2 regions of the Microbacterium resistens genome follow, and region 1 is predicted to be linked to the other one. Evidence: riboswitches for the same ligand, from Rfam matches in the RefSeq annotation. Region 1 holds a riboswitch; the other holds the start of a gene.

The links. Region 1 has a riboswitch for FMN ahead of ribD (bifunctional diaminohydroxyphosphoribosylaminopyrimidine deaminase/5-amino-6-(5-phosphoribosylamino)uracil reductase RibD). Riboswitches for the same ligand answer to the same signal wherever they lie in the genome.
Region 2: it holds a riboswitch for FMN, as region 1 does, so the genes downstream of both, K8F61_RS06960 (6,7-dimethyl-8-ribityllumazine synthase) here and ribD (bifunctional diaminohydroxyphosphoribosylaminopyrimidine deaminase/5-amino-6-(5-phosphoribosylamino)uracil reductase RibD) in region 1, are expected to answer to the same signal.

The regions. Positions count from the first base shown of each region.
Region 1 is NZ_CP082781.1:1,722,110-1,727,093, forward strand. Features, by position in the region: gene K8F61_RS08275 (hypothetical protein) at 1-73, shown strand, start outside; gene trpS (tryptophan--tRNA ligase) at 186-1,163, shown strand; gene K8F61_RS08285 (GNAT family N-acetyltransferase) at 1,316-1,885, shown strand; gene K8F61_RS08290 (Fpg/Nei family DNA glycosylase) at 1,940-2,815, shown strand; FMN riboswitch at 2,884-3,036, shown strand; gene ribD (bifunctional diaminohydroxyphosphoribosylaminopyrimidine deaminase/5-amino-6-(5-phosphoribosylamino)uracil reductase RibD) at 3,092-4,141, shown strand; gene K8F61_RS08300 (riboflavin synthase) at 4,141-4,812, shown strand; gene ribA (GTP cyclohydrolase II) at 4,809-4,984, shown strand, end outside.
Region 2 is NZ_CP082781.1:1,421,835-1,426,818, forward strand. Features, by position in the region: gene K8F61_RS06945 (DedA family protein) at 53-673, shown strand; gene K8F61_RS06950 (DUF5302 domain-containing protein) at 684-860, shown strand; gene K8F61_RS06955 (aggregation-promoting factor C-terminal-like domain-containing protein) at 977-2,227, shown strand; FMN riboswitch at 2,303-2,448, shown strand; gene K8F61_RS06960 (6,7-dimethyl-8-ribityllumazine synthase) at 2,461-2,895, shown strand; gene K8F61_RS06965 (FMN reductase) at 2,980-3,624, opposite strand; gene K8F61_RS06970 (LLM class flavin-dependent oxidoreductase) at 3,626-4,840, opposite strand.

The DNA.
Region 1 (4,984 bases):
CCTGCATCTGCACCACCACGCCGGTGCGCGCACGCGGCCGGCAGACCGCACACGCCGAACCGGGCCCGGATGAGCACGTCTGCGAGCACCGCCCCGGCGATACCGCCCGCCCCGAAGGGCGACGAGAAGCGCTCCCGGCCCCGCATAGGATTGAGAGCGTGACGAAGCCCCGCCTCTACTCCGGAATGCAGCCCTCCGCCGACTCCCTCCAGGCCGGCAACTACATCGGAGCGCTGCTGCAGTGGCGGGACCTGCAGAGCTCCTACGACGCGTTCTTCTCCGTGGTCGACCTGCATGCGCTGACCGTCGCGCAGGATCCGGCGGAGCTGCGGGAGAAGACCCGGCGCACGGCCGCGCAGTACATCGCCGCCGGGATCGAGCCGTCGCAGTCCACGCTCTACGTCCAGTCGCACGTCCGTGCGCACGCCGAGCTCGCCTGGATCCTGAGCACCATCACGGGCTTCGGCGAGGCCGGACGGATGACGCAGTTCAAGGACAAGTCCTCGCGGTACGGCGCGGACGCGACCTCGGTCGGTCTGTTCACCTACCCCGTGCTCATGGCCGCGGACATCCTGCTCTACCAGACCGATGTCGTCCCGGTCGGCGACGACCAGAAGCAGCACGTCGAGCTCACCCGCGACCTCGCCGAGCGCTTCAACTCCCGCTTCGGGACGACGTTCACGATTCCGATGCCGGTGATCCAGAAGGACACCGCCCGCATCTACGATCTGCAGAACCCGACGTCGAAGATGTCGAAGTCCGCCGAGAGCGACGCCGGCGTCCTCTGGCTGCTGGACGACCCGGCGAAGTCCGCGAAGAAGATCATGCGCGCGGTGACCGACACCGAGGGCAGCGTTCGCTACGACCGGGACGAGAAGCCCGGGGTCTCCAACCTGCTCACGATCTACGCCGCGCTGACCGGACGACAGGTCGCCGCGATCGAGGACGAGTACGCGGGCCGCGGCTACGGCGATTTCAAGAAGGGTCTCGCCGAGGTCGTCGTGGAGGAGTTCGGGCCCGTGCGGGAGCGTGCGCAGGAGCTGCTCGCGGACCCGGCCGAGCTCGACCGCATCCTCGCGGCGAACGCCGCCCGCGCCGACGAGGTCGCCGACGCGACCCTCGCCGACGTCTACGACAAGGTCGGCCTGCTCCGCCGCGTCTGACGGTCCGCCGGGCCGGCGGTGCCCGTTTTGGGGCTCGTTACGGCACAAGAACACCCCGAAACGAGCCCCGAATCCCCGAACGGCGCCCCAAGAACCGGCGCTGACCGGGGCCGGGAACCGGGGCGGCGGCCCCTCCGAGATATCCTGGAGGGATGGATTCCGTCGTGCTGCACACCGATCGTCTCGTCCTCCGCCCGCCGACGGAGACCGACGTCGACGCGATCACCGCAGCATGCCAGGACCCCGAGATCCCGCGCTGGACGACGGTCCCCAGCCCGTACTCCCGCAAGGACGCGGAGGACTTCGTCGCCTTCGTCGCACAGGCCTGGGACGACGGCAACGAGGCCGTATGGGGCGTCTACCGCGACGAGTCCCTCATCGCGTGCGTCGGACTGCACCACATCACCGAACACCGCGCGGGCGGGCACGCAGAGCTCGGGTACTGGACCGCTCCCGCCGCACGCGGGCACGGCTACCTCAGCGAGGCGGCCCGCGCCGTCGTCGACTGGGGTTTCCGTGACCTCGGCCTCGCCCGCATCCAGTGGCAGGCGGTGGAGGGCAACATCCCGTCGGCGCGCACCGCCCGCGGCCTCGGCTTCCGCTTCGAGGGCACGCGCCGTCAGGCCCTCGTCAGCCACCGCGGCCGCGACGACGGCTGGACGGCGGGTCTGCTGTCGACCGACGACCGCTCCCCCGTCGATTGGCCGGTGGATCTGGGCTGACCGAGCGGGGACGAGACCGGCACGGATGTCGGCGTCCGGTGGCAGGATGGGCGCATGCCCGAGATGCCGGAGGTCCAGGGTCTCGTCGACTTCCTCGCCGAGAGGACGACAGGTCTGACGCTCACGCGCGCCGCGGTGTCCGCCATCGCCGCGCTCAAGACCTTCGACCCGCCGCTGACGGCGCTGCCCGGCGCCGCCGTGCGGGGCGTGCAGCGACACGGGAAGTTCATCGACCTGGACCTCGCGGCGCCGGGCGGCGAAGGCCTGCACCTCGTGTTCCATCTCGCCAAGGCCGGGTGGCTCCGCTGGTACGAGCAGGTGCCGACCGCCCCGGTCCGTCCCGGCCGCTCGCCGATCGCCCTCCGCGTGGCCTTCGACGACGACAGCGGCTTCGATCTCACCGAGGCGGGCACGAAGAAGTCCCTGGCCGTGTACGTCGTCCGAGACCCCGCAGAGGTCCCCGGGATCGCCCGGCTCGGCCCTGACCCCTTGGATCCCGCCTTCACGAGGGAGACGTTCGCCGCGCTCCTCGAGGGGCGACGCACGCAGATCAAGGGGCTCCTGCGCGATCAGGGGGTGATAGCCGGGATCGGCAATGCGTACTCGGACGAGATCCTGCACGCGGCGCGCATGTCGCCGTACGCGGCGGCCGCCTCTCTCGGCCCGGAGGACGTGACCCGGCTCTACGACGCCATGCACTCCACCCTGGCCGAGGCGGTGGCCGCGGCCTCCGGAAAGCCCCCGGCGGACCTGAAGGACGCCAAGCGGCGCGGGATGCAGGTCCACGGCCGACGCGGCGAGGCCTGCCCCGTCTGCGGGGACACCGTGCGCAGCGTCTTCTTCGCGGACCGGTCCCTGGAGTACTGCCCGACCTGTCAGACCGGTGGGAAGACGCTCGCCGACCGCCGCCTCTCGCGATTGCTCAAGTAACCCGGAGACGCGGGAAAGATGCAACGGAATAAGATCGGGGGTGATGCGTTGAGGAGACTCAGAGCATCAACGTGCTCCGGGGTCGGTGAGAATCCGAACCGGCGGTGAGAGTCCGCGAACCGAGGACGCGCCCCGCGCGACCGAGGCCGATCCGGTGGAATTCCGGAACCGACGGTGATGCGAGGCAGAGCCTCGTCAGTCCGGATAGGAGGCAGCACGCGAGTATTCGACGTGCGTCCCCGGAGCCATCGATCAGGTCGGAAAGGGACGACGCACATGACGACGACGGCGGCTGAGCGCGCGGCCATGACGCGCGCCATCGAGCTGGCCCGTCGCGGTCCCCGCGGCGTCAATCCGCAGGTCGGCGCCGTTCTGCTCTCCCCTACGGGTGAGACCCTTGCGGAAGGCTGGCATCGCGGCGCCGGGACCCCGCACGCCGAGGTCGATGCCCTGTCCCGCCTCGCTCCCGGCGCCGCGCACGGCGCCACCGCGGTCGTCACGCTCGAGCCGTGCAACCACACCGGTCGCACCGGCCCGTGCGCGGTCGCCCTCATCGAGGCCGGCGTGTCGCGCGTCGTCTACGCGCTGGACGACCCGGGAGAGCTGTCGGGGGGCGGGGCCGAGCGCCTGCGCGGCGCCGGCGTCGACGTCGAGGCCGGCGAGCAGGCGGACGCCGCCAGGGAGGTCGTCGCCGACTGGATGACCGCCCAGCGTCTCGGGCGCCCGCACGTCACCGTGAAGTGGGCCCAGAGCCTGGACGGACGCGCGGCCGCGGCCGACGGGTCGAGCCAGTGGATCACCGGCGCCGCCGCGCGCGCCGACGTGCACCGCCGTCGTGCCCGGGCGGATGCGATCGTCGTGGGCACGGGAACCGTCCTCGCCGACGACCCTGCGCTCACCGCACGCGACGGCGGCCGCCTTCTCGACCACCAGCCGGTCCCTGTCGTGATCGGCAGCCGTGCGGTCCCCGCCGACGCCGCGCTGCGACAGCACCCGCACGAGCCGATCCTGATCCCCGGACACGACCTCCGCGAGGCGTTGCTGCTGCTGCATGACCGCGGCCTCCAGCGCGTCTTCGTCGAGGGCGGCCCGACGCTCGCCAGCGCGTTCGTCGCCGCCGGGCTCGCGGACGCCGTCCTCGCCTACATCGCGCCGGTCCTGCTGGGAGGCCCCCGGCTCGCCCTGACGGACATCGGCGTCGCCGACATCTCCGGGGCGCGGCGCCTCGTCGTGGACGAGTGGCTGCCCCTCGGAGCGGATCTGCTCGCGATCGCCCGGCCCGCCTCGCCCCACGACCACGACGGACCCCCCGAAGGAGCAGCCTGATGTTCACCGGAATCATCGAGGAGGTCGGCGAGATCACCGCGATCGTCCCGGCCGGAGACGGCTGGCGGCTCACCGTGCGTGCTCCCCGCGCGGCCTCGGACGCCGTGCACGGGGAGTCGATCGCGGTGAGCGGCGTGTGCCTCACCGTCGTGGGCTCCACGACGGACACCTTCGACGCCGATGTCATGAAGCAGACCCTCGACGTCTCGGCGATCGCCGACGCGCAGGTCGGCACGCGGGTCAACATCGAGAAGGCGATGCCCGTCGGCGCCCGCCTGGGCGGGCACATCGTGCAGGGGCACGTGGACGGCATCGGCACGGTGCTCGACGTCCGCCCGGGTGCGCAGTGGAGCGTGCTGCGCGTCTCCCTGCCTGCGGACCTGGCGCCGCTGGTGGTGGACAAGGGGTCGATCAGCGTCGCCGGAACCTCCCTCACGGTCAGCGCCGTGAGCGCCCCCACGGCCGCGAGCGGACACTGGTTCGAGGTCTCCCTCATCCCCGAGACGCTCGCCGCGACCACTCTCGGCGCCCTCCGGGTCGGCGATCGGGTCAACCTCGAGACCGACGTCCTCGCCCGTCACGTCGAGCGCCTCCTGGCGTTCCGCGCGCACACTCCGGCAGCTCAGACCCCCGGCGCACCGGACGCCGGCACGGAAGGAGGCTCGCGATGAGCCTGTCCACCATCCCCGAGGCCCTCGACGCGCTGCGCGCCGGACGGCCCGTCATCGTCGCCGACGACGAGAACCGCGAGAACGAGGGCGACGTCATCCTGTCGGCCGAGCTGGCCACGCCCGAGTGGGTGGCCTGGACCGTGCGCTGGTCCTCCGGCTTCCTGTGCGCGCC
Region 2 (4,984 bases), 300 kb from region 1:
CCGGCTATCCGCCCGTTGGTTTCCGTTCACCCGGCGCGACGACAGTGGATCCGTGCTTCCCGAGGGATTGGATGCCGTGCTCACCGGTCCGTGGGGACTGGCGCTCATGGCGCTGCTGGTCGTGGGCGACGCCTTCTTCGTCGTCGTGCCCGGCGAGATCGCGGTGACGGCGCTCGGCGCGCTCGCGGTGTCGCTCGGCTCGCCCGCGCTGTGGGCGGTCGTCCTCTGCGCTGCGGCAGCCGCCGCCGTCGGCGACGTGGCCTGCTATCTCATCGGACGCGGGGTCGGGGTCGAGCGGTGGCGGTGGATGCGCTCGCGCCGGGTCCGGGCGGCACTGGAGTGGGCGCGCGGCCGCCTGGATCGAGGGACCGCCACGGTGCTGTTCACCGCCCGGTTCGTCCCCTTCGCCCGGTTGGCGGTCAACCTCGTCGCCGGCGCGTCCCGGATCCACCCGCCGCGGTACCTGGGACTGGTGGTCCTCGCGGCGACAGGGTGGGCGGCCTACCAGGCGGCGATCGGAGCGGCGATCGCCGCGATCGTCCCGGGCGGGCCGCTGGTGGCGATCGTGGTGTCCGTGGCGCTGGCGGTCGGGATCGGCCTCCTGATCGACGTCGCCGTCACGGGAGCGCGGCGCGCCCGACGGCCCTCCCCTCCGCGGCGGGGCGAACAGTAGGCTGGCGCGCATGAGTACCGAAGACAATGCCGTCCCCTCTGAGGAGATGAAGCGCAAGTTCAAGGAGGCGCTCGAGAAGAAGAACGCGCGGCACCGCAACGGCGAGGCGCACCTCGACGGCGACTCCGCCGTCCACGCGACCGCGGCCCCGCAGATGAAGCGCGAGTTCCGACGCAAGAGCGGCTGAGACACCGTCGGCGAGGAGGGAGGACCGGTCCGTCCGGTCCTCCCTCCTCTCTGTCTCCGGCGGACGGCGAGCGGCCCGGGTGGCGATCCGCGCACGGGAGGATTAGCGTCGAGCGGGTGAGCACTGCACGATCGACCGCCCGCGGGCGTCACGCGCGCGCCGTCGGGGCGCGCCTGGGGAGCGCGCTCGTGCTCGCGGCCGGACTCCTCGTCGCCGCCCCCGTGGCCGGGCACGCCGAGGACTATCCGACGTGGGAGGACGTGCAGAGCGCCCGCGGCGACGAGCAGGCGACCCAGGCGCAGATCACACGGATCGAGACGGCGCTGAGCGCTGCGCAGTCGCAGGCCGCCACTACCTCGCGGACCGCCCTCGACGCGGCCACCGCCGCGAAGACCGCACGCGCCGAGGCCGACGCCGCGGCCCAGCGCGCCGAGTTGCTCGCGGCGCAGAGCGAGGACGCGGCCCGAGCCCTCGACGAGACCCGGAGCGCATCCGGGGCCCTGGCCGCCGGTCGCTATCGCGCCGAGTCCGCCGCGCCGACCGCCGTGCGGCTGTTCACCGCGGCCGATCCCGATGAGCTCCTCACCCGCCTCGGCGTCCTCGACCGTCTCGACGAGACCTGGGCGACGCTCGCCCGTCGCTCGCAGGCCGATGCCGCCCTGGCTTCGACGCTGCGCGATCAGGCGGCCGAGGCCGAGCGCGCCCGCGCCGCTCTCGCCGCCGACGCGGAGAGGGCGGCCCAGAAGGCCGCAGAGGCGGCGGACACCGAGGCCACGACGGTCTCCGGACTCCGGGGACACGTCGACACGCTCTACGCCCAGCTGGCCGCGCTGAAGGACACCACCGCGGAGACGGAGCGACGGTACTGGATCGGCCAGCAGCTCGAGAACGAGCCGCCGGCGGCGCCCCCTGCCGCTCCGGCCCCGGCGCCCGGAGGCGATCCCGCGCCGGCGCCTGCCCCAGCCCCGGCACCCGCCCCGGCACCGGAGCCCGAACCGGCCCCCGCGCCCGACCCGGAGCCCGCGCCCGAACCGGCTCCGGCACCGCCCGAGGTGATCGTCGATCCCCAGGGCGCCCAGGACTACGCGCGCGGAGCCCTCGCCGGATGGGGGTGGGGCGGGGACCAGTTCGAGTGCCTGGTGCTGCTGTGGAACCGCGAGTCCGGCTGGCGCGCCGATGCCATGAACCCGTCCAGCGGCGCCTACGGCATCCCGCAGGCGCTGCCCGGCGAGAAGATGGCGAGCGCGGGCCCGGACTGGCGGACCAACGGGCGCACGCAGGTGGACTGGGGACTCGGCTACATCGCGGACCGCTACGGCTCCCCGTGCGGTGCGTGGCAGCACTCCGAGAACACCGGCTGGTACTGAGTGACACCGGCTGGTGCCGAGCACTGAGCCATGGTGCCGCCGACAGGATCGCACGGTCGCCGGTGGTAGCGTCGTAGCCGTCCTCAGGGCGGGGCGGAAATCCCCACCGGCGGTGTCGCGGCGTTGTCCGCGCGAGCCCGCGAACGGTCCCCATGGCGGGGACCGCCGACCCGGTGCGAACCCGGGGCCGACGGTCACAGTCCGGATGAGAGAGGACGGAAAGAGGTTCCCTCATGTCCAAGATCGCCATCGTCGCCGCGCAGTGGCACGCCGAGATCGTCGACGAGGCCGTGACGGCGTTCATCGCCCGTCTCGGCGAGCTCGGTCTCGACGACGTCGACGTGTTCCGCGTCCCCGGCGCTTTCGAGATCCCCCTGCACGTGACGCGTCTCGCCCGCAGCGGCCGATATGCCGCCGTCGCCACCAGCGCGCTGGTCGTGGACGGCGGGATCTACCGGCACGACTTCGTCGCCGCCACGGTCGTGGACGCGCTCATGCGGGTGCAGCTCGACACGGACGTCCCGGTGTTCTCAGCGGTGCTGACGCCGCACCACTTCCACGGGCACCAGGAGCACAGCGACTACTTCAGCCGGCACTTCGCCGTGAAGGGGCGCGAGCTCGCCGACGCCGTGTCCGGCACGCTCACCAGCCTCGACGCGATCGGCTGATCGGGGTCCGATACCGACGATCGGGGCGCGGGGTGGGGCCGATCAGCCCCACCCCGCGCCCCGAACCACCCGGGTACGCCCCGCTCACTCTCCGGCGAGACCGCCGAGCAAGTGCCCGAAGGACTTCCCCTGGCCGAGGTACGTCGCCGGGTCGAACGGATCCGCACCGCCCGCCGGCTCCCGGCGGGCGATCGCCTCGGCGAGCTCCCGGGCGCCGCGCTCGACCCGCGAGCTCAACGGAGCGACGTCGTCCGCGTTCGCGCCCCAGTCGCTGGAGGCGGCGAACACGCCCGTCGGCACCGGCTCCGCGTGCAGGTAGGTGAACAGCGGACGGATCGCGTAGTCGATCGCGAGCGAGTGCCGGGCGGTGCCGGCGTTGGCCCCGATGAGCACCGGGGTACCGGTGAGCGCATCGGGGTCGAGCACGTCGATGAACGACTTGAACAGCCCCGAGTAGCTCGTCGAGAAGATCGGCGTGACCGCGATCACCGCATCGGCGGAGACGACGGTGTTGATCGCCGTCTCGAGCGCCGGGGGCGCGAAGCCCGTGAGCAGGTTGTTCGTGATGTCGTGGGCGAGGTCGCGCAGCTCGATCACGTCGACCGACACCTCGATGTCACGCTCCGCCAGGGCCTTGGCCGTCTCCGCCGCGAGGCGATCGGCGAGCATCCGGGTCGACGACGGGTTCGACAGCCCCGCCGAGACGACGGCGATACGACGTGCGTCCATGTCAGTTCGCTCCCTTCGTGGCGGCGGCGCCGAACGCCGACCCCGCGGCCGGCGGAACCGCTCCGCCGTCCTGGTACGGCGACCCGGCGGTGAGGTTGTCCCCGCGGTTCGCTCCCGGGCGCGCCTGGCGCGCCGGGCCGTCGCCGTACACGGCCTTCACCCGCGCGGCGTGCGTCGGGGCGTCGGGCACCGTCGCCGGCCGGTTCTGGGCCAGCTCCTTGCGCAGCACCGGGACCACCTCGCCGCCGAGCAGGTCGATCTGCTCCAGGACGATCTTGAGGGGCAGGCCCGCGTGGTCCATCAGGAACAGCTGGCGCTGGTAGTCGCCGAAGTGGTCGCGCATGGCGGCGTAGCGGTCGATCACCTGCTGAGGCGACCCCACGGTGAGCGGGGTCATCTCGGTGAAGTCCTCCATCGACGGTCCGTGTCCGTAGACCGGGGCGTTGTCGAAGTACGGACGGAACTCGTTCACGGCGTCCTGCGAGTTCGGGCGGATGAAGGCCTGCCCGCCGAGTCCGACGATGGCCTGCTCGGCCGTGCCGTGGCCGTAGTGCGCGTACCGCTGGCGGTACAGCTCGATCAGACGCTGGTAGTGCTCCTTCGGCCAGAAGATGTTGTTCGCGAAGAAGCCGTCACCGTAGTAGGCGGCCTGCTCGGCGATCTCCGGCGTGCGGATCGAGCCGTGCCACACGAACGGCGCCACGCCGTCCAGCGGACGCGGGGTGGAGGTGAAGCCCTGCAACGGCGTGCGGAACTTCCCCTCCCAGTCCACGACGTCCTCCCGCCAGAGCTTGTGCAGGAGCGCGTAGTTCTCGATCGCGAGCGGAAGGCCCTGACGGATGTCCTGTCCGAACCACGGGTACACGGGCCCGGTGTTGCCCCGGCCCATCATGAGGTCCATGCGACCGCCCGAGACGTGCTGCAGCATGGCGTAGTCCTCGGCGATCTTCACCGGATCGTTCGTCGTGATCAGGGTCGTCGAGGTGGAGACGATGAGCCGCTCCGTCTGCGCCGCGACCGCCGCAAGGAACGTCGTCGGGCTGGAGGACCAGAACGGCGGGTTGTGATGCTCGCCGATGGCGAAGACGTCCAGCCCCGCCTCCTCCGCGTGCTTGGCGATCGTGAGGGTCGCCTGGATGCGCTCGGCCTCGCTGGGCGTCTTCCCGCTGACCGGGTCCTGGGTGATGTCGCTCACCGACATCAGGCCGAACTGCATGCCGCTGGTGTCGACGGTACCGATCTGCTCGTTCACTGTTCTCTCCGCTCGGGATGCCTCGGCATCCAGTTCTATTCAGATGAATATAACTGGTGAAACGCGGTGGCCCCCTCATTATTCCCGGCGTGCGGACGGCTCTCAGAC